DNA from 3 places in the Cronobacter sakazakii genome. Region 3 is predicted to be linked to each of the others. Evidence: predicted binding sites of a transcription regulator. Region 3 holds the regulator's gene; each other region holds the start of a gene.

Evidence for each region. The regulator PhoB, encoded in region 3, activates phosphate uptake and scavenging genes when phosphate is short. The targets are predictions, from matches to a motif close to CTGTCATAAAACTGNCNNAT.
Region 1: the regulator PhoB is predicted to act here: its motif matches at 5,000-5,019, upstream of rpoH (RNA polymerase sigma factor RpoH).
Region 2: the regulator PhoB is predicted to act here: its motif matches at 4,099-4,118, upstream of CSK29544_RS15705 (esterase-like activity of phytase family protein).

Annotation. Positions count from the first base shown of each region.
Region 1 covers NZ_CP011047.1:1,252,805-1,259,862, reverse strand. Annotated here, with positions in the region: gene CSK29544_RS05850 (aromatic amino acid transport family protein) at 1-590, opposite strand, end outside; gene CSK29544_RS05845 (4-aminobutyrate--2-oxoglutarate transaminase) at 1,061-2,326, opposite strand; gene pdxR (MocR-like pyridoxine biosynthesis transcription factor PdxR) at 2,445-3,938, shown strand; gene rpoH (RNA polymerase sigma factor RpoH) at 3,987-4,844, opposite strand; gene ftsX (permease-like cell division protein FtsX) at 5,106-6,161, opposite strand; gene ftsE (cell division ATP-binding protein FtsE) at 6,154-6,822, opposite strand; gene ftsY (signal recognition particle-docking protein FtsY) at 6,825-7,058, opposite strand, start outside.
Region 2 covers NZ_CP011047.1:3,291,472-3,298,529, forward strand. Annotated here, with positions in the region: gene CSK29544_RS15695 (sugar phosphate isomerase/epimerase family protein) at 1-881, opposite strand, end outside; gene CSK29544_RS15700 (methyl-accepting chemotaxis protein) at 1,109-2,647, shown strand; gene CSK29544_RS15705 (esterase-like activity of phytase family protein) at 2,699-4,054, opposite strand; gene CSK29544_RS15710 (4Fe-4S binding protein) at 4,155-5,009, opposite strand; gene CSK29544_RS15715 (dimethyl sulfoxide reductase anchor subunit family protein) at 5,009-5,845, opposite strand; gene CSK29544_RS15720 (DMSO/selenate family reductase complex B subunit) at 5,838-6,467, opposite strand; gene CSK29544_RS15725 (DMSO/selenate family reductase complex A subunit) at 6,454-7,058, opposite strand, start outside.
Region 3 covers NZ_CP011047.1:4,334,514-4,341,571, forward strand. Annotated here, with positions in the region: gene phoR (phosphate regulon sensor histidine kinase PhoR) at 1-1,095, opposite strand, end outside; gene phoB (phosphate response regulator transcription factor PhoB) at 1,118-1,807, opposite strand; gene sbcD (exonuclease subunit SbcD) at 2,006-3,220, shown strand; gene sbcC (exonuclease subunit SbcC) at 3,217-6,366, shown strand; gene mak (fructokinase) at 6,405-7,058, opposite strand, start outside.

The sequences.
Region 1 (7,058 bases), 1.4 Mb from region 3:
TAGCGCCAGTCGCCATCCAGCAGCCATTGCATCTGTGTCGATTCATGCAAAAGCGTGGCGACTACCAGCACCGCAATCATCACCACCATGCCGATACTGATAAATTTCTCGCCGCGCCCGATAGCCTTCAGCCCGAGCCAGAGAATGCCCGCCGCCGGAATAAAGAAAATCAGGCTGCCGATGGCGGGCGAGACGCCGATAAGCGAGCTGAGCAGTTTGCCGCTGCCGGTCATGTAGGCGGTGAGCGCGCCGACGCTGTTAACGCACACCGACGCGAACATCAGCCAGGCGCCGATGCGCCCGACATAGCGCCCGGCGAGGCCGCTTAACTGTAAATGCGCGCGGGTGCGTAGCGTCGCTTCCGCGACATACAGCATGGTGATAGTGGTCAATACGCCGACAAGGGCGAGCCAGAAGAGAAGCGGCATAAAGCCCGCTTTGCTGGAGGCATAGGCGATGGAGAGTACGCCCGCGCCGATGTTGGTGCCGACGATCATCGCGACGCCTTCAACGAAGCTCAGGGATTTAGGGGATGACGCTGCCCGCTCTCGGGACGCCCACAGTGAGGCGGAAGTGGTGTTTTCAGACATAGTTCTTCCTTAAATATCCGGCGGCTATCACCACCGGAAGCGGTTGTGTTCACGGTGTGTTGTTGTGTTAGCAAGTGAGATATTTAAGCTTCGGGCCTGTCAGCCTCCCGAAGCGCGCTCCTTCGCAGGTCACCCCAAAGACGCGCCGTTATGGCCCGCTGCTGCGCGGCGGCCAGGCCATAAGGAGGGCGCCCTCGGGGTAATTCCTGTTCGTTTTGTGGCAGGGTTTGTTCTGCCTTACATGGTGGGTGCGCTGCGTTTACCCACCCTACGGACTGCCTTGCACGGTGGGTGCGCTGCGCTTACCCACCCTACGGTCTGTTTCGGTGGGTGCGCTGCGCTTACCCACCCTACGGGCTGTTTTTTGCCTCACATGGCGGGTGCGCTGCGCTTACCCGCCCTACGGGCCAGGGGCTGTGCTTTTATGTAGGGCGGGTAAGCCGTGCGCACCCGCCGTTTAAGCCCCAGATTTAGCGCCCCAGCGCGCGGGAGAGGATCTCCAGCGCCTTGCTGAACTGCGCATCCGGAATGGTCAGCGGGTAAAGGAAACGGATAACGTTGCCGTAAACACCACAGCTCAGCAGCAGCAGCCCCTCTTCACGGGCGCGCGTCAGCACCTGCTGCGTAAACTCAGGCGACGGCTTGCCGGTCTGCGGATCGTTAAACTCTACCGCCACCATCGAGCCCTGCCCGCGAACTTCGGCAATCGCCGGGCAGTAGGTGCGTGCCTGGTTGAGCACTTCCTGTAAATGCTGGCCCAGCTCGTTCGCGCGCTGGCAGAGATTTTCCTGCTCAATCACATCCAGCACCGCGTGCGCCGCCGCCACCGCCAGCGGGTTACCGGCGTAGGTGCCGCCAAGGCCGCCCGGCGCAGGCGCGTCCATCACTTCCGCGCGCCCGACCACGCCCGAGAGCGGCATCCCGCCCGCAAGGCTTTTCGCCATCGTCAGCAGATCCGGCTTCACGCCGTAATGCTCCATCGCGAACAGTTTGCCGGTGCGCGCAAAGCCGCTCTGCACTTCATCGGCAATCAGCAGAATGCCGTGCTCGTCGCACAGCGCGCGCAGGGCCTCCATAAACGCCGGCGGCGCGACGTTGAAACCGCCTTCGCCCTGTACCGGCTCCAGCACGATGGCCGCGACCTGATCCGGCGCGATATCGGCTTTGAAAATACGCTCCAGGCTTGCCATCGCGTCATCCACCGACACGCCGTGCAGCGCGTTCGGGTATTGCGCGTGGAACACCGAGCCCGGGAACGGGCCGAAGCCGATTTTGTACGGTGCCACTTTGCCGGTGAGCGCCATCGTCATAAACGTGCGCCCGTGAAAGCCGCCGCCAAAAGTGATTAAGCCAGGGCGACGGGTATACGCGCGCGCGATTTTCACGGCGTTTTCCACCGCTTCCGCGCCGGTGGTGAAGAACGCGGTTTTCGCCGGGCCGTCAATCGGCGCGCAGGCGTTGATGCGCTCCGCAAGCGCCACATAGCTTTCGTAAGGGACTATCTGGTACGCCGTGTGCGTAAAGGCGCGCAGCTGGTTTTCGATGGCCTCCACCACGCGCGGATGGCGATGGCCGGTGTTCAGCACCGCAATCCCCGCTGCGAAGTCGATAATCTCGTTGCCTTCCACGTCCCACAGGGTGGCGTTGTCGGCTTTTTCGGCATAGAAGCCGCACATGACACCGACGCCACGTGGGGTGGCGCTCTGACGACGTTGGTTCAATTCTGAATTTTTCACCCGCATTCTCCTGCTGATAAACGTCACTTTTTAGCAACAAACCTGAAACAGTGACGTTTATTTACCCAGGCTATGGCCCTATAATCGAGTACCAGTTTCGAATAAATGAGGGATCCAATTGCATTCTTTAGTGTCCGATCTCTTATTGCTTCGCCTCGGCGAACAACGCGATGAACGCCTGCATAAGCGGCTTTATAACGCGCTGCGCCTGACTATCCTTGACGGCAGCCTGCCTGCGCAAAGCCGTCTGCCCGCCTCGCGGGATCTCGCGCAACAGCTCGGCCTTTCTCGCAACACAGTGTTAACAGTTTATGAACAATTGCTCGCAGAAGGATATGTGACCTCTCGCGCCGGCAGCGGCACGTTCGTCGCCGGAATGCTGCCGGACAGCCTGTTATCTGCGCCGCCGGTGGCACAGGGGCAGCACGATCGCGTTGCGCATGCGGGGTTCTCTTCGCGCGGGAAAACGCTGCTCGGGCAGGTCAGCGCCAGCCCCAAACAGTGGGGCGCGTTTATCCCCGGCGTGCCGGACGTACATGCCTTTCCGCATCAGCTTTTCAGCAAAATTCAGGCGCGGATCAGCCGCCGCCCCAGCCCGCAGCGCCTCACCTACAGCTGTCAGGGCGGCACGCCGGAGCTACAGCGCGCGCTGGTGGATTATCTGCGGGTGTCGCGATCGGTTCACTGCACGGCGGATCAGGTGTTGATCACCGAGGGCATTCATCAGGCTATCGACCTGGTGGCGCGTATGCTGTGCGACGGCGGTGATACGGCGTGGGTGGAAGAGCCCTCGTACTGGGGCATCCGCCATGTGTTGCAGATGAATGAGGTAAACATTACGCCGGTGACGGTCGACCGCGCGGGCATGGTGCCGCCGGAGAGCGCCGGAACACCGCCGCGGCTGATTTTCGTCACGCCGTCGCACCAGTATCCGCTGGGCGCGGTCATGAGCCTTGAGCGGCGTCAGCGCCTGTTAACGCTGGCGCGCCAGACCGGCAGCTGGATCGTGGAAGACGACTACGACAGCGAATTTCGCTTTTCCGGCCAGCCGATCCCGGCATTGCAGGGGCTGGTTGCGGACCCGCCGGTGATTTACATCGGCACCTTCAGCAAAACGCTCTATCCGGGCCTGCGCATCGGCTATGTGGTGCTGCCGCGCGCGCTGGCGCACGAGATGAAAACCGCGCATGCCGAGCTTTATCGCGGCGGCCATTCGATTATCCAGGCGGCACTGGCGGAGTTTATCGAGGCCGGGCATTACAGTGCCCACATCCGGCGGATGCGGCTGCTGTATGGCCGTCGCAGAGCGTGTCTGACAACGCTGATTACGCGCTATCTGGGGCCGGAGGCGCTGTCGGATTTCAGCGATAACGCCGGGCTGCATCTGGTGCTGAATCTGCCGGATGACGCGGACGATGTGGAGATAGCCCGTCTTGCCAACGCGCGCGATATTCTGGTGCGCCCGCTGTCGCGCTATTACCTGACGGAAAACCGGCGTCGCGGCCTGCTGATGGGATTCGCCTGCGTGGCGGAGGAGAAAATGGAGGGCGCATTTAAAGCGCTGCTGGCATGTATTGAAGCGGCTTATCCGGCGCTTTTACGCCGCGTATAAAACAAAACACCCCGCTTAAGGCGGGGTGTGTCATCAGGCTGACGCGGCTTACGCTTCTATCGCGGCACGCAGCTTTTTCATCGCATTTTTTTCAAGCTGACGCACGCGTTCGGCTGAGACGCCGTAGCGGTTGGCCAGTTCCTGCAACGTGCTTTTGTTGTCTTCATCCAGCCAGCGCGCGCGAATGATCTGCTGGCTGCGCTCGTCGAGACCCTGCATGGCGTCGGTCAGTTTGTCGGCGGCGTGTTCTTCCCAGTTGTCATCCTCAATGCCGTCGGCAAAGTTAGAAGACTTATCCTGAAGGAACAGCACCGGAGCCATCGGCTGGCTGTCACCCGCGTCATCGTCCGGGGACATGTCAAAGGTCATGTCCTGCGCGGCCATACGCGATTCCATTTCACGCACGTCTTTGCTGGAAACGCCCAGCTCGCGGGCCACCATTTCCACTTCGTCCTGGTTAAACCAGCCCAGACGCTGCTTGGTTTTACGCAGGTTAAAGAACAGCTTACGCTGCGCTTTGGTGGTGGCGACTTTCACGATGCGCCAGTTACGCAGCACATATTCGTGAATTTCAGCTTTGATCCAGTGCACGGCGAAGGAAACCAGACGCACGCCCACTTCCGGATTGAAGCGACGCACCGCTTTCATCAGGCCGATGTTGCCTTCCTGGATCAGGTCCGCCTGCGGCAGGCCATAGCCCGCGTAGTTACGAGCGATATGAACAACAAAACGCAGGTGAGACAGGATCAGCTTTTTCGCTGCTTCCAGATCGCCCTGGTAATGCAGCTTTTCAGCCAGTTCCCGCTCTTCGTCTGCCGACAACATCGGCCAGGCGTTGGCCGCCCGGATATAGGAATCCAGGTTACCGACCGGGGCTAAAGCTAAAGTTTGCATTTCTTTGGTCATTCAAATCCTCTCAATCGACATCGGACTGGCGTTCGTCCCCATCAGGCAACAAACGGGCCAGCATGTTTGAGCAACGAGAATATCAGCCACTCTTTTATCAGACCGTGAATTTATCCACAAGTTCACGTAAGGCTTGTGAATAAATTACGCACAAAATGTGACATTGCTATGAAAAAGCGTGGGCAGGAGAAGCAGAAGTTCACGGTACGCATCCCCTGCTGACGGGAACTCGTAGCAGGGGATGATTATAACAAATATTTTTTACTCGGGGGTAAAGTGACGTAAATGTTGCACGGTGGCAAGCCAGGCGGCCGCCCAGCCGATCATCGAACAGACCAGCAGCAGCAACAGACACTCATCGAAGGATAACCCGCTGATTTCAAAGGTGGTGCCGAAAACTTTCGCCACATCCGTCACCGCGGCGGATAGCCGCATCACCAGAATTTCTGACAGAATCAGTGAAAGTAATGCGCCGGTAAACCCGAGCAGCGCGCCGCCGTACAGGAAGGGACGCAGGATAAAACCATCCGTCGCGCCAATGAGTTTCTGCACGTTGATGGTGTCACGGCGCGCAAAAATGCTCAGGCGCACGCTGTTGCCGATAACCAGGAACACGGCCGCGACCATCAGTACGCCTATCATCGCCGCGACGCGCCCGACCAGCCCGGTGAGCGCCGACAGCCGCGCGAACCAGCTGTCATCCATGCGCACTTCGTCAACGCCCTGAAGCCTTGCCACGCGGTCACGCAGCGTGTTGAGCGCTTCGCTGCTCTGGAAATCGAGCTTCGGCTCGACCACCACTACCGCTGGCAGCGGGTTTTCTTCCAGCATATCCAGCGCGCCGCCAAAGCCCGACCAGTTGCGGAATTCGCCAAGCGCCTCGTCACGCGAGAGGTAATTGACCTTCGCCACGCCCGGCTCGGCCTGGAGCTGCCCCACCACCTGCTGCGCGGCGTTATCGTCGAGCGTTTTATCGAGATAGACCGTAATCTGCGGCGACGGGTAATACTGCGTCGCCGCCTCGCTGACGTTCTTATAAACCATGTAGCAGACGCTCGGCAGCGTCAGCGAAATGGCAATTACCATCACCGTTAAAAACGTGGCGAGCGGTTTGCTTTTCAAATCGGCAAGCGCGCCCTGCCAGGCGTAACGCACCTGTTCATTGATGCCGCCCTGACGCGATTTGCCTTTGGTGTTGGAGCCTTTATTTCGCTTCTGCACAGGCCGTCCTGTTTCACCGGAAGAACGCTGTTTACGGAAATTATCCAGTTTGTTGCTAAAGCGCCGGATTTCATTCAGCGCGTCACGTTTATTCACCAACACGGCCTCCATGCAAATGCCCTTCGCTCAGGGTGAGCACCGGGTAGCTGCGCCGTGAGATAAGCCCGGTGTCGTGCGTCGCCATTAATACCGTCACCCCGACGCGGTTAAATTCTTCGAAAAGACGCAGAATGCCTTCCGAGAGGGCGTCATCCAGGTTGCCCGTCGGTTCATCCGCCAGCAATACGGCAGGTTTATTGACCACCGCGCGGGCGATGCCCACGCGCTGCTGTTCACCGCCAGAAAGCTGAATCGGGAAGTTTTTCGCTTTGTCCAGCAGACCGACCTTATCCAGCGCCGCCGATACGCGACGGCGAATATCTTCGCCGCTGGCGCCCGCGATAATCAGCGGGATCGCCACATTATCGTAGACCGTTCTGTCCATCAGCAGATGGTGATCCTGGAAAATCATGCCGATCTGACGACGCAGGAACGGCACTTCACGGTTTTTCAGACGGCTTATCTCGTGGCCGCCAAACCAGATTTTCCCGGCGCTCGGCCGTTCGATACCGCAAATCAGCTTCAGCAGCGTACTCTTACCGGCGCCGGAGTGGCCGGTAAGAAATGACATCTCGCCTGGCCGCAGGTGGAACGTCACCCCCTGCAGCGCTTGTCTCCCACCGAGATAGGCTTTGCTGACATGTTCAAAGCGAATCATGGTTAATCCTCTCGGGCAAAAAGTGCCTCAATAAAGTCGCCCGCGTTAAACGGACGCAAATCTTCAATACGTTCGCCCACACCAATGTAGCGAATCGGAATACCAAACTGATCGGCCACCGAGAAGATCACGCCGCCTTTGGCGGTGCCGTCAAGCTTGGTGAGCGTAATCCCGGTCAGCCCTACCGCCTCGTGGAACAGCTTCGCCTGGCTGACGGCGTTCTGCCCGGTGCTGGC
Region 2 (7,058 bases), 1.0 Mb from region 3:
GGATAGTCATAGCGCGCAAGCTTACTGAAAATAGCCCTGAAATCTATCTGCCCGTCGCCCGGCGAGCGGAAACGGCCTGGCCGGTCTATCCAGGGCTGATAACCGCCATAGACGCCGCTGTCGGCTGACTGCCTGAACTCGGCGTCTTTCACGTGAAACGCCCGGATGCGCGAATGCCAGCGATCGATAAACCCGAGATAATCCATGTGCTGAAGCAGCATATGGCTCGGATCGTAGAGGATATGGCAACGCGGATGGTGGCCGGTGAGTTCCAGAAAACGCCCGAACGTCACGCCATCATGCAAATCTTCACCGGGGTGCAGCTCAAAGCAGAGATCCACGCCTGCCTCGTCAAAACGGTTAAGAATCGGCAGCCAGCGGCTGGCCAGCTCGTTAAACGCCTCTTCCACCAGCAGCGGATTGTGCGGCGGCCACGGATAGAAAAACGGCCAGGCGAGGGAGCCTGAAAAGGTGGCGTGCGCCGTGAGATTGAGGTTTTGCGAGGCGCGCGCCGCAAGCTTCAGCGTGCTGACCGCCCACTGCTGGCGCGCAACCGGATCGTGGCGCAGCGCCTCGGGTGCGAAACCGGCAAACGCCTGGTCATACGCCGGGTGTACCGCCACCAGTTGTCCCTGAAAATGCGTCGAGAGCTCGCTGATTTGCAGGCCCATATTGCCGAGCGTCTCGCGCACCTGCGCGCAGTAATCCAGGCTTTCCGCCGCTTTGGCCAGATCAAAAATATGCGGCAAATGGGTCGGCAGCTGCACCGCTTTATAGCCGAGCCCGGCAGCCCAGGCCGCCAGCGTATCGAGCTGGTTAAACGGCGGACGGTCGCTGATAAATTGCGAAAGAAAAAGAGATGGCCCCTGTAGCGTTTTCAATCTCACTCCTATGGCGCACGTGCGCGGATCGCTGATGCCAGCGTTAAGCATAGCCTGGCGAAACATAAGCCTCGCTTATTGTACCTGATATAGATATAACCCTTTGTTTTGTTGGGAAAAACCCATTTAACCTAAATTTTTTGGCTGACATTCCGATAACCGTCTGGTGGCACTCCTCTTTTTGAGTGGCCGGGTCGCTGTGTTACAACCTCACGCAAGGGAACAACATGTCAGTAAGGCGTTTTTCATTTCTCGTTTTCAGTCTTTTACTTTTCATCTTTCTCGTCAGTACCGTCTCTAACCTCTGGTCGCTCACGCGCAGTAACCAGTCGCTGGATAACGTGAATAAAGAAATTCGCGTGGTGCTTTCGGTAATTGATCCGATTAACCACAGCCGTACGCTGCGCGTGCGCCTGATGGAGGCGATGATTAACGCCTCTCTTGGCGATACCCAGAAAACGCAGGCGTCGCTTGAAACCGCCAACAAGGTGATGCAAAAAGCCATCGCGGCGTTCAATAACTACAAAGCAGCCCCTGCGGTTGAAGGCGAAGAAGCGCTGGCGGCCCCGTACCGTCAGGCCTGGCAGGCGTATGTTGATGACGGCCTGCGTCCGCTGATGGATGCGGCGAGTCGCAACGATACCGCGCGGTTTAACCAGCTCGTAAGCACCACAATTCCGCAACTGGATCGTCAGTTTGAAATTACGCTCGATCAGCTGCTGGCGTTTCGTGAGAAATATGCCCAGCGTCTGAACCAGGAGGCGCAGGCGCGTTTTGTAAACAGCATCGTTACCATCGCGGTGTTCGCCCTGCTGTTTACGCTGCTGATTGGCGCGATGTTTATTCTGCTGAAACGCCGCGTACTGTCGCCGCTGGATGCCGCGCGTCGCCACTGCCAGCAGATGGCGGAAGGCGAGCTGCACACGCCGGTGCTCTCCGGCTCGAAAGATGAGATTGGCGATATGCTTGGCTCGCTTGAGCAGATGCGTCTGTCGCTGGTCAATATCATTGCCCAGGTGCGCGACTCCAGCCAGAGCGTGGCCCACGCCGCGGAAGAGATCGCCGCCGGTAACGTCGATCTCTCGGCGCGTACCGAAGAGCAGGCCGCGTCGCTTGGCGAAACCGCCGCCAGCATGGAACAGCTGACCTCGACCGTGAAGCACACCTCGGAGAACACCGCCGAGGCGAATAAGCTCGCGGGCAATATGCGCAGCGCCGCCCAGGAAGGCAACGCGATTGTCGAAGAAGTTGTCGTCTCCATGCAGGAGATCGAATCAAGCTCTAGCAAAATCGACAACATTATCGGCATTATCGAAGATATCGCCTTCCAGACTAACATCCTGGCGCTCAACGCCGCGGTGGAAGCCGCCCGTGCGGGTGAGCAGGGTCGAGGTTTTGCGGTGGTGGCAAGCGAAGTGCGTAATCTGGCGCAGCGCTCGTCGGTGGCCGCGAAGGAGATCAAAGAGCTTATCGAGCAGTCCGGCGAGCAGGTGGTGCTGGGCAGTGACCGCGTGGCGCGTGCGGGCGAGAGCATGAAGCGCATCATCGGCTCGATTAAACAGGTTTCTGAGTTGATGTCAGAAATCACGCTCTCCACCGGCGAGCAGAGCCGTGGAATTGAGCAGATTAACCAGGCCGTCGCGCAGATGGATTCCGTTACCCAGCAGAACGCCGCGCTGGTGGAAGAAGCCTCTGCCGCCGCCCACTCGCTGAAAGAGCAGTCACAGCTGCTCAATCAGGCGGTCGCGGTGTTTAAATTGAGCTAACGGTTGTAAAACGAGTCAGGGCAGGTGTCGGCCTGCCCTTTTTTATTGCCTTTACAGCGGTTTATCGAGCTTTATCACCCACAGTTCATTCTGCGAGGCGGGTTTTCCCAGCGGCTTAATGCCGATTTTGCTGGCAACCGGCTTGCCGTCCAGCGTCAGATGCCCCTGCCCGTCGACGTTGTAGTCATCCATCTCTTTTTTATCGCCCTGCGGCTCCAGCAGCTCTGACTGTAAACCGAAGTCGTTATCATTGATGACCGCGAGGGTTTGCGGGTCGATAAGCGCCAGCCCTTCCGCTTTCTCCTGCTGCCAGCCCAGTTCCCGCAAATCCACCGCCAGCTGCTTTGTGGCGAGCTTCACGCCGCGCGCGTTGAGTTTTTCCGCATCGTCGAATTCCGGCGGCTCGGTCTTATCCAGCGTGCTCAGATCGGTGGCGTTACTGAGATCGACCACATAGACGCGGTTACGCATGGTTTTGTTCTTATCGCCACCCTGTTCGATAAGCAAAATGCGGTGGTCGTCCAGCGCCACGATATCGCCGATTTTGGCATCTTTGGCTTTTTTATAGACGTCGATGTCGATCGGATAACCGTACATCGCGGTTTTGCCGGTCGCCGGGTCAAAACTCACCAGCCGCGTAAAGCGCGCGGTGTTTTTGGTTTTGCCGTCGATATCCAGCGTGCTCTGCACCGCCGCGATAATGCGCCCGTCCGGCATCCGGGTCAGCCCTTCGAAGCCGCGGTTAGGCTGACGCCACTTAATGATATTCGGCAGACCGCCGGCCACGCCCTCTTCGCCCTTGCCCGCCTGCGGGCCATGTTTAGCAAGGATTGCGCCGCTGGCATCCACATGAATAATAAACGGGCCATATTCGTCACACAGCCAGTAGCCGCCCTTGCCGTCCGGCGTGATCCCTTCGGTATCCAGCCCGCGTTTATCACCGGTGAGCGTTTGCAGCGCGTCGTTAAGCGCCAGCTCGTTGGTGGCGCCGATGAGCCCGGCGGGCAGCGGCAGACCGCTGATATTGCCTTTATCGTCATGCAGCGGCATCGGATCGCTCGCCTGCGCCTGGTCTTTACTGACGCGAATGGTCATCATCAGCGGCGTGTACTCCGGGCTTGCGAAGATTTTCGACTCCTGCTTGCCCATTTTCGGCGAGTCGGCGTTGGGGCCGCGGTCGGTGACGGTCGCGAAAATCAGGTCATCGCCCTCTTTGCGTAAAAAAAGCAGGCCGGAGCCCACACCCACCGGCAGGCCGTCGGGAAATGCGCTGGCATAATTGCCGGAATAGACCACATGATCTTCCTGCGGAAACGTCACGATATAGCGTTCCACCTGCGGCGCGGCGGCAAGGGAACAGAGCGGGAAAAGCGCCGCGAAAGCGAGCGTAAGCGGTTTGAATTTCATGGTTCTCAGATCCAGAGTCGGGGTGACACTGTTATAAGACGCAGGCGTGACAGATTAATGACAGCGCCCTTTTCTCCTGTGGATTCAGCGAGTCACCGCGTTAACCGCTGCGCATGCTGAAGCCGTGACGCTGACAAACCGGGCACACTTTCTCGCCCGGATGCCAGGCGCGCCACGGCTCGCCGCAGAGCTCGCAGCGGGCGTGATGCAACGCCCGGCGAATCAACGGCCCGGCGTCGCCCTCCGTTATCGTTATAGCATCAACCGGGCACACCGCCGCGCAGTCGCCACAGCCATCGCAACGTCCTGTATTGAGCGTGAAATCCTGTTCACCAAAGCGAATCGCGCCGCTGGCGCATGCCCGGCCACAGGCACCGCATAACAGGCAGCGCGTGGTATCCAGCATGACGGCGTATGCGCATAAAAATGCCCCTGCCGCGTGCCGGGTGGCAACGTCGTGCGCTACGCGTGCGCGTTCACCGTCCGGGCGCAGCAGACGGCGCTTCGCCTCACCTGCCGCCGGTGAAACTGCAACACACTGCCAGCCCGGCTCGCCGCGCTTTTTCAGCCACAGGTTAAGTTCAGCCAGTGGCCGCAGCCAGAGCGGGTAACGCGTGAGATCCACCGCGACCGCGCGAATGCGGTAAAGCGTGTGCCAGAGCATCAACTCCTCTGCCGCGACAGGCTGGGTAAACGGCCCGAGCAGCACGCCCTCGCGGTGAATTCGCGCCAGCGGTACGAGATCCTCCAGCGCGTCCGCCGGGCAGACAAACAGGCAGATCCCGCAGCCGGTACAGCGCTCCGACGTGAGAATAACCTCATGATGGTGGATAGCCAGCGCGCCTGACGGGCAACGTGTCACGCAATAATCGCAGCGGCTGCGGGCCAGCCGTTTCCTGGCGCAGCGCGCGCCCACACAGGGCTGTGCGGGCGCGAAGGTGTCAAAGAGATCCATCAGCCATCAATGGAGAAAAACGCCAGACGCAGCAGCAGTTCGCCGATGAGTATCAGCGCGCTGCCGGTCATTTGCGACGAGCGCGAGCCATAAGGGCGCGTCAGCCCCGTCATCAGCAGCATCGCGCCCGCGGCTGAGCAGCACCAGCCGGTAAGACGCAGCCCGGCGCAGGCGTTGAAGGCCGACAGCGGTTGCAGCGGAAACGTCACCGGTACGATAGCCTGCGCTAAAAAGTGATAGTACGCAGGCTGAATGAGAAGCCGGATCAATACTACCGCCAGCGCCAGCAGCGAGAGACGCCGGCTGGCGGCGAGCTCTGCCTGCGCGTTGAAGGCCGGACGCAACGCGAGGCGCAGTTGTAACAACGACGCGCCGATGAGCACGACTGAACCCAGGAACATGGCCCAGGTGTTGACGTGCTGCCAGGTGACGACAGACGCGTGGCAGTAAATGGACGCCATGGCCACCATATCCGCAAGCCCCGCCAGCACCGTCAGCCACAGCAGCGGCCACGGCACGGTGCGTTTCATTATCAGCAGCAAAATACTGATAGCCAGCAGCGCCATAAACACGCCCGCGAGCGCAATCTCCCGGCTGAGCCAGGAGCTGGAGAGATGGCGCAGCGCATTAAAGGCGTTGAGCGGATAACCCAGATGCAGCGTAGAGGCGAGCAAACCGATCGCCGCCGCAACGCCCACACAAACCAGCGCAGGCAGCGTCGCGAGCGTGTGTCGCCCCGCGCGCGGCATCTGCCCGGCGGTGAAGCAGAGCATCAGCGTAAAGCCCACTGCGCCCTGCATGAACAGCGTAAAAATCACTAACGGAAACTCATGCATCGTGCTGTTCCTCCTGCTGCGCGCCCTGATGCGACTTAATGACCAGATTGGGTCTGGTGACAGATGACGGCGGCAGCCCTTTTACGTCACAGAGCGCGCCGAAGCGTTCGCGCAGCGCGCTAATCGGGCCGAACTGAATCGCCCCGAGCGGGCACGTGGCGACGCACATCGGCGGCTCGCCCTGCGCCAGGCGATCGACGCAGAAATCGCATTTCGACATCTGCCCGGTCTGCGTATTACGCTGCGGCGCGCCGTAAGGGCACGACCAGGCGCAGTAACCGCAGCCGACGCATTTGTCGGTGTTTACACGCACGATGCCGTCGCCGTCGCGCTTGTGCATGGCGGTCGTCGGACAGTTGCGCGTGCAGATGGGATCGGCGCAGTGGTTGCACGAAATCGATAAGGTATAAGCGAAGACGTTTTGCATTAGTCCGCCTGCGCCGGTCGGCGTGAAGCCGCCGCCGTGAACTTCATAGACGCGCCGAAAGCGCCGCCCCGGTTCGAGATTATTTTTGTCTTTGCACGCCACCTGGCACGCTTTACAGCCGGAGCAGCGCGACGAATCGATAAAAAAGCCCAGCTGCTCGCCGCTGACCGGGGGATAATCCTTAAACTGGCTCATGTCTGGTTACCTCAACGAGCAGGGTTTGATGGGCGTTGCCTTTGGCAAGCGGAGTGATGCGCGCGCTGGTGAGCACATTCGGACAGCCGCCGTTATCGACGCCTTCCGCGTCCGGCTGCCACCAGGCGCCTGCCTGCATCGCCACCACGCCGGGAATAATGCGCGGCGTCACGTCGGCGGGAATGCGTACCACGCCACGATCGTTATAAATCCGCACCAGATCGCCCTGCTGAATGCCGCGCGCGTCGGCGTCCTGCGGGTTGATCCAGAGCTGCTGGCGCTGTACCTCCTGAAGCCACGGATTGGCGTATTGCGTCGAATTGGCGCGGTTTTTCCCCTTCCACGTGATGAGCTGTAGCGGGTATTTGTCGCGCAGCGCGTCTTGTGGCCCTTCTTTCGCGGGCACATAGTGCGACAGCGCCGGGATCTCCGGGTGGTTCATCTCCCACAGCCGTTTTGAGAAGATTTCGATTTTGCCGGAGGGCGTCGGGAACGGATGGTTATCGGGGTCAAGAATGTTCTCTTCAAACGCGACATACGGCGGCGATTTCAGGTAGACGTGCGGTTTTTTGCAAAGCCCGGCAAAATCCG
Region 3 (7,058 bases):
ATGCTCCGCAGCAATCCCCGGCCCGGTGTCCGCCACGCTAAAGCGCGCGCCGTTCGCCACGTGCTCCCAGCGCACCGTGATGTGCGTCCCGGCAGGCGTATGGTTGACCGCGTTATACACCAGGTTTGAAATCGCGCTACGCAACTGCTCGTCGTTGCCAAGCACTTTAAGCTGCGGATCGACCTCAAACGTGAAGGTATGCTTCTGCTGGCTCAGCGTCTGCGCCTCGCGCTCCACCACCCGCAGCATCATCGGCACGTCGATGGTTTCGTTAAGCTGCATCGCGGGTGCCGCCTCGATTTTCGAGAGCGTGAGTAGCTGTTTCACCAGCCCTTCCATGCGGAAGGTCTGCTCGCGCATGGTGTGCAGCGCTTTTTCACGCAGCGGCCCTTCGAGCGTCTGCTCGTGCATCATCTCCAGATACCCCTGCAACACGGTGAGCGGCGTGCGCAACTCATGGCTGACGTTTGCGAAGAAGTTGCGCCGCGCGCCTTCGAGCTGATGCATCTGCGTGACGTCGCGCGCCACCATCAGCAGTTGATCTTCGCTGTACGGCATCACGCGAAACTCAAGATGACGCCCGTTATTGAGCACCAGGTGCAATGGCCGGTTGAACTCCTTGCCGCGCAGATAGCTGGTGAATTCCGGGTAGCGCAGCAGGTTTAAGATGTTCTGGCCGTTATCGTCGGGCCAGCGCAGGCCGAGAAGCTGTTGCGCAAGGCCGTTACACCAGAAGATGACGCCCTCTTCCGTGGTCAGCACCACGGCGTCCGGCAGGGATTCCGCGCCGCTGCGAAAGCGTTTGATAAGATTGCCCAGTTCGCGGCGGCGTTTTTTATTGCGCAACTGCATCTGGTGCAGGCCGTAGAGCAGCGGCTCCCAGCTCCCGCTGCCGGGCGGCGGCGTCATGCTGCGATCCACCCACAGCCACCAGGAGAGCCGCAGCAGATTCCAGAAATGCCAGATAAGCAATCCGGTCACTGCCGCCAGTAAAAACCATGCCAGATAGCCGAATATCGCCCCGAGCACCAGCGCCGGAATACAGCAGAGCAACAGCTCCAGCACCAGTCTTTTCCATGACAGCCGTTCCAGCACGCGTCACACTCCTGTTTTGGGTTTAAAAACGGGTTGAGAACCGATAACCCGTGCCGCGCACCGTCTGAACCATTCTGTCATGACCACTCTGCTCCAGCGCCTTACGCAGGCGGCGGATATGCACATCCACGGTGCGATCTTCGACATACACATTGGTGCCCCAGACGTTATTCAGCAGCTGTTCGCGGCTGTAAACGCGCTCCGGGTGCGTCATAAAGAAGTGTAACAGCTTGAATTCGGTCGGCCCCATATCGAGGGGATTTTCGCCGGTCATCACGCGGTGGGATGACGGATCGAGGCTTAAGCCCTGCATTTCGATAACTTCATCAACGGCCATCGGCGAGATACGGCGCATAACCGCTTTAATACGCGCCACCAGCTCTTTCGGGGAGAACGGTTTGGTAATGTAATCGTCAGCCCCGGTTTCCAGGCCACGCACGCGATCTTCTTCTTCGCCGCGCGCGGTCAGCATCACCACAGGAATTTCGCGGGTCAGCGCTTCGCGTTTGATATGTTTAATAAACTGGATCCCCGATCCGCCGGGCAGCATCCAGTCCAGCAAAATCAGATCGGGCCAGGGCTCATTGAGTTGATTCACCGCACTGTCATAATCTTCCGCTTCCACCGGCTGGAAGCCGTTTTGTTCCAGTACGAAACACACCATCTCGCGGATAGGTGCTTCATCTTCAACGACCAGAATACGTCTCGCCATGATTCGCCCTGTTAAATAAAGTAAACAGTATGTTATGCGGCGCCATTATGCGTCAGATTTATGACAGATTTATGAAAAAGATGACCGTTAGATGACCTGTCAGCACGCCGGGAAAAACCCGGCGGCGCGACGAAACAGGACACCCGCCGTACTGGATGTTTATAATCCCCTTCTCGCTTTTTCGCCACAGGGCATTCCATGCGTATTCTGCATACCTCAGACTGGCATCTTGGACAAAATTTTTACGCCAAAAGCCGTGCCGCCGAACATGAAACTTTTCTCGACTGGCTGCTGGAGGCGGCGATAGCGCATCAGGTGGATGCGATTATCGTCGCGGGCGACATCTTCGATACCGGCGCGCCGCCAAGCTATGCGCGTGAGCTCTACAACCGCTTTGTAGTCAAACTCCAGGCGGCGAACTGCCCGCTTATCGTGCTTGGCGGCAACCACGATTCGGTCGCGACGCTCAATGAATCCCGCGAACTGCTGGCCTGCCTGAACACGCAGGTTATCGCGAGCGCGCAGCTCACGCCAGAAACGCAGGCCACGCTTTTGTACCGCCGCGACGGCGAGCCGGGTGCCGTGCTCTGCCCGGTGCCGTTTTTACGCCCGCGCGACGTACTGCGAAGCCTCAGCGGGCAGTCAGGCCGTGAAAAGCAGCAGCAACTGCTGGAAGCCATCAGCCTGCACTACCAGCAGAGCTATGAGGCCGCGTGCGCGCTTCGCGGCGAGCGTAACCTGCCGATTATCGCGACCGGCCATCTGACCACCGTCGGCGTGACCAAAAGTGACGCGGTGCGCGACATCTATATAGGCACGCTCGACGCCTTCCCGGCGGACCGCTTTCCGCCCGCCGATTATATCGCGCTCGGACATATTCACCGCGCCCAGAAAGTGGCGGGCTGCGAGCATATCCGCTACAGCGGCTCGCCGATTGCGCTGAGCTTTGATGAAACCGGCAAAGAGAAAAGCGTTTATCTGGTGGAGTTTGCAGACGGCAAACTGCGCGATGTCACAGCCCTGCCGGTACCGGTCAGCCAGCCGTTGGCGGTGCTGAAAGGCAGTCTGGAATCCATTACCGCGCAGCTCGAACAGTGGCGCGACGCGCCGGATGAGCCGAAAGTCTGGCTCGATATCGAAATCGACACCGGCGAGTTTCTGCATGATATGCACCGTCAGATAAGCCAGCTTACCGAAAGCCTGCCGGTGGAAGTCGTCCTTCTGCGTCGCAGCCGAGAAATGCGCGAGCGCGCGCTCGGCACGCTCAGCACCGAAACGCTCAGCGAGCTGGGGCCGGAAGAGGTGTTTGAACGCCGCCTGGAGCTGGAATCGCTTGAGGAGCCGGAGAAAGCGCGCCTGCGCACGCTCTTCGCCCGCACGCTGGAGAGCCTGCACGAGGAGGACGAGGCATGAAAATCTTAACCCTGCGCCTAAAAAACCTGAACTCGCTGAAAGGCGAATGGAAAATCGACTTTACCGCCGAACCGTTCGCGAGCAACGGGCTCTTCGCCATTACCGGCCCGACCGGCGCGGGCAAAACCACGCTGCTCGACGCCATCTGCCTTGCGCTCTACCACCGCACGCCGCGCCTGAACGCGCTGTCGCAAAGCCAGAATGACCTGATGACGCGCGACACCGCCGAGTGTCTGGCGGAAGTGGAGTTTGAAGTCAAAGGCGTCGCCTGGCGCGCCTTCTGGAGCCAGAGCCGCGCGCGCGGCCAGCCGGACGGCAATTTACAGGCCCCGCGCGTGGAGCTGGCGCGCTGCGAAGACGGCAAAATCGTCGCCGATAAAATCAAAGACAAACTCGACAGAATTGCCGCGCTGACGGGCCTGGATTACGACCGCTTCACCCGTTCGATGATGCTCTCGCAGGGGCAGTTTGCCGCGTTTCTCAATGCCGAAGCCAAAGCGCGCGCCGAACTGCTGGAAGAGCTGACCGGCACCGAAATCTACGGTCAGGTCTCGGCGCGTATTTTCGAACAGCATAAAGAAGCCCGCAGCCAGCTTGAGAAGCTTGAATCGCAGGCGCAGGGCGTGCGGCTGCTGGACGAAGCGCAACGGGAAAGCTTAACCACAGGTTTGCAGGCGCTTACTGACGAGGAAAAAACGCTGCTTGCCCGCCAGCGCCAGTTACAGCAAGAACACCTGTGGCTGACGCAGCGTACCGCGCTTGCCAGCGCGCTCGACGCGGCGCGCCATGCGGCGGCGGCGGCAGATCAAGCACTACAGGCCGCCGCGCCGGATCTCGCGCGGCTTGAAGCGGCGCTACCGGCGGAAAAACTGCGTCCGGCGTGGCTGCGCTGTCAGGAGCTGGAAACCGCCCTTACCGCCACCGGTCGTCAGCATGAAGAAGTAAGCGTTCGCTTACAGGAAAGCCAGCAGCGCCGCCGGGAGATCCGCCAGGCCGCCGCACAACAGGCGCAGGCGCAGACGGCAGAACTCACACAACTTGGCCAGTGGCTGACGGAGCATGACCGCTTTCGCCTCTGGAGCAGCGAGCTCGCGGGCTGGCGCGCGGTGCTGGCGCAGCAGAAACGCGACCGCGACCAGCTACGCGCGCTGAACGAGACGCTCGACGCCACCCGCCGCAAGCGCGACGCGCTGCCGGACGCCGGGCTTACGCTCTCGCCGGAGGACGCCGCGCAGGCGCTGGCGCAGCTTAACGAACAGCGTCCGCTGCGCCAGCAACTTGCAACGCTCCAGTCATCCTTTACGCCCCTGACGCGCCGTAAAGCGCGCCTGCAGGAGACGAACAGCGCGCTGCAAACGCAAATTCAGCACGCCGAACAGCTGCTGGCGCAAAAGCGTCAGGATTACAAAACTAAACAACAGGAGGTGGAGCGCGCAAAAGCAGTCTGCGATCTGGAACAGCGTATCGCAAGCCTCGTTGAGGAGCGCGCGCGCCTGCAACCCGGCAGCCCCTGCCCGCTGTGCGGCGCGACCGAGCACCCGGCCGTGGAGGCGTATCAGGCGCTGAAGCCCGACGCGAGCCGCCTGCGTCTTGCGCAACTGGAGCAGGAGAAAGAGCAGCTCGGCACCGAGGGCGCGGCGCTGCGCGGCCAGCTCGATGCGCTGATGAAACAGCGCCAGCAGCAGGAAAGCGAAGCGGCAAGCCTGCTGGAAGAAGAGCAAGCGCTCACCTCACAATGGCAGACGCTCTGCGCGGCGGCAGGGCTCACTCAGGCACCGGGCGACGATCTTACCTCCTGGCTTGACGAGCAGACCCGCCGCGAACAGCAGTTGCACCTGCTGCGCGAGCGTCAGATGCTGGAGGCCACGCTTGAAGGCACACAGCGCCAGGTCACGTCGCTGGAAGCCGCCTGGCAGACGCAGCAGGCGGCGTTGCGCGATCAGTTAGCCGGCTTCGCCCTGCCTACCCCGGATGACGACAACCCCGCGCCGTGGTTCGCCGAACGTGAAGAAGAGGCGCGCCGCTGGCAGCAAAATCACGAGCGTCAGCAGCGCCTGCGCGAACAGCTTGCCGCCTGTGAAGCGCTGCTGACCCTGCTGCCGCAGGAGGGTGATGCGCAGGCGGCGTCGCTCGCTGCAGACGACCTGCCGCGCGCGGGCCAGGAGATCCATACGCGCTGTTTATCGCTGGAGGCGCAGTGGCAGACGCTCGGCGCGCAGCTTCTGCAGGAGCGCGCGCGCTACCAGAGCGCCGTGCAGGCGTTCGAGGCGGCGCTCGCCGCAAGCCCGTTTGCGGATAAAGCGGCGTTTCTCGCCGCCCTGCTGGATGACGCCGCCCGCAGCCACCTTGAAGCCCAAAAACAGCGGCTGGAGCGCGAGCGCGAAACGCAGCACACGCTGCTTGCGCAGGCGCAGCAGGCGCTGGAGCGCCACCTGGGCGCGCGCCCGGCATCGTTGGAAGAACAGGCTGACGCTCAGCAGAGCGAAGCCGCGCTCGCGGCGGTCACGGAGCAACTGCGCGATAACACCACGCGCCAGGGGGAACTGCGCCAGCAGTTACGCCAGGATGAAGAGAGCCGTACGCAACTGGCAGTGCTTCTTGGCCAGATTGACGAGGCCAGGCGCGAGGCCGACGAATGGGGCCAGCTCAACCATCTGGTCGGCTCGCAGAAAGGCGATAAATTCCGTAAGTTCGCACAAGGGCTGACGCTGGATAATCTGGTCTGGCTCGCCAATAACCAGCTGACGCGCCTGCATGGCCGCTACCTGCTTAAACGCAAGCTGAGTGAGGATCTGGAGCTGGAAGTGGTGGACACCTGGCAGGCGGACGCGGTGCGCGACACCCGCACGCTTTCCGGCGGCGAAAGCTTCCTGGTGAGTCTTGCGCTGGCGCTGGCGCTCTCGGATCTGGTGAGCCACAAAACCCGCATCGATTCGCTATTTCTGGATGAGGGCTTCGGCACGCTGGACGCCCAGACGCTTGATACGGCGCTGGATGCCCTTGACGCGCTGAACGCCAGCGGCAAAACCATCGGCGTCATCAGCCACGTGGAGGCGATGAAAGAGCGTATCCCGGTGCAGATCAAGGTCAGAAAGATTAACGGCCTTGGCGTGAGCCGCCTGGCGCGCGAGTATCAGGTCGATTAAGGCCGATAAAAAGGGGCGTTGCGCCCCTTTCTTTTATATTAACGCACCACCGGCCAGAGCCACGCCGCACCGCGCACGCCGCTCGAATCGCCATGCACCGCTTTGCGCACCGGCGTTTCGCACTCGCCGCCAAACACCCAGTGTTTCATCAGCGGCGGCACGGTTTTATAAAGCCGGTCGACATTGCTCATGCCCCCACCGAGCACAATCACATCCGGGTCGAGAATATTGACGATATGCGCCAGCGATTTCGCCAGCCGCATCTCATAGCGGCTGAGCGCAAGCTCCGCCAGCGCGTCCTGCGCCTCCACCAGCCGGATGATTTCGCTGCCCTTAAGCGGCTGGCCGCTTAAGCGATGATAGTCGGTCGCAAAGCCCGTGCCGGAAATAAAGGTTTCGATACAGCCCTGCTTGCCGCAGTAGCACGGTACTTCTTCACGGTAGCGCAGTTCGTCTTCATCCATCCACGGCAGCGGATTATGGCCCCACTCGCCCGCGTTGCCGTTGGCCCCGATATGGCTCATGCCGCCAAGCGCGATGCCGGAGCCGCAGCCGGTGCCGATGATAACCGCAAAGACCGTCTGCGCGCCCTTCGCCGCGCCGTCGACCGCCTCCGACACGGCAAAGCAGTTAGCATCGTTGGCAAGCCGCACCTCACGAGAAAGCCGCGCGCTGAGGTCTTTATCCAGCGC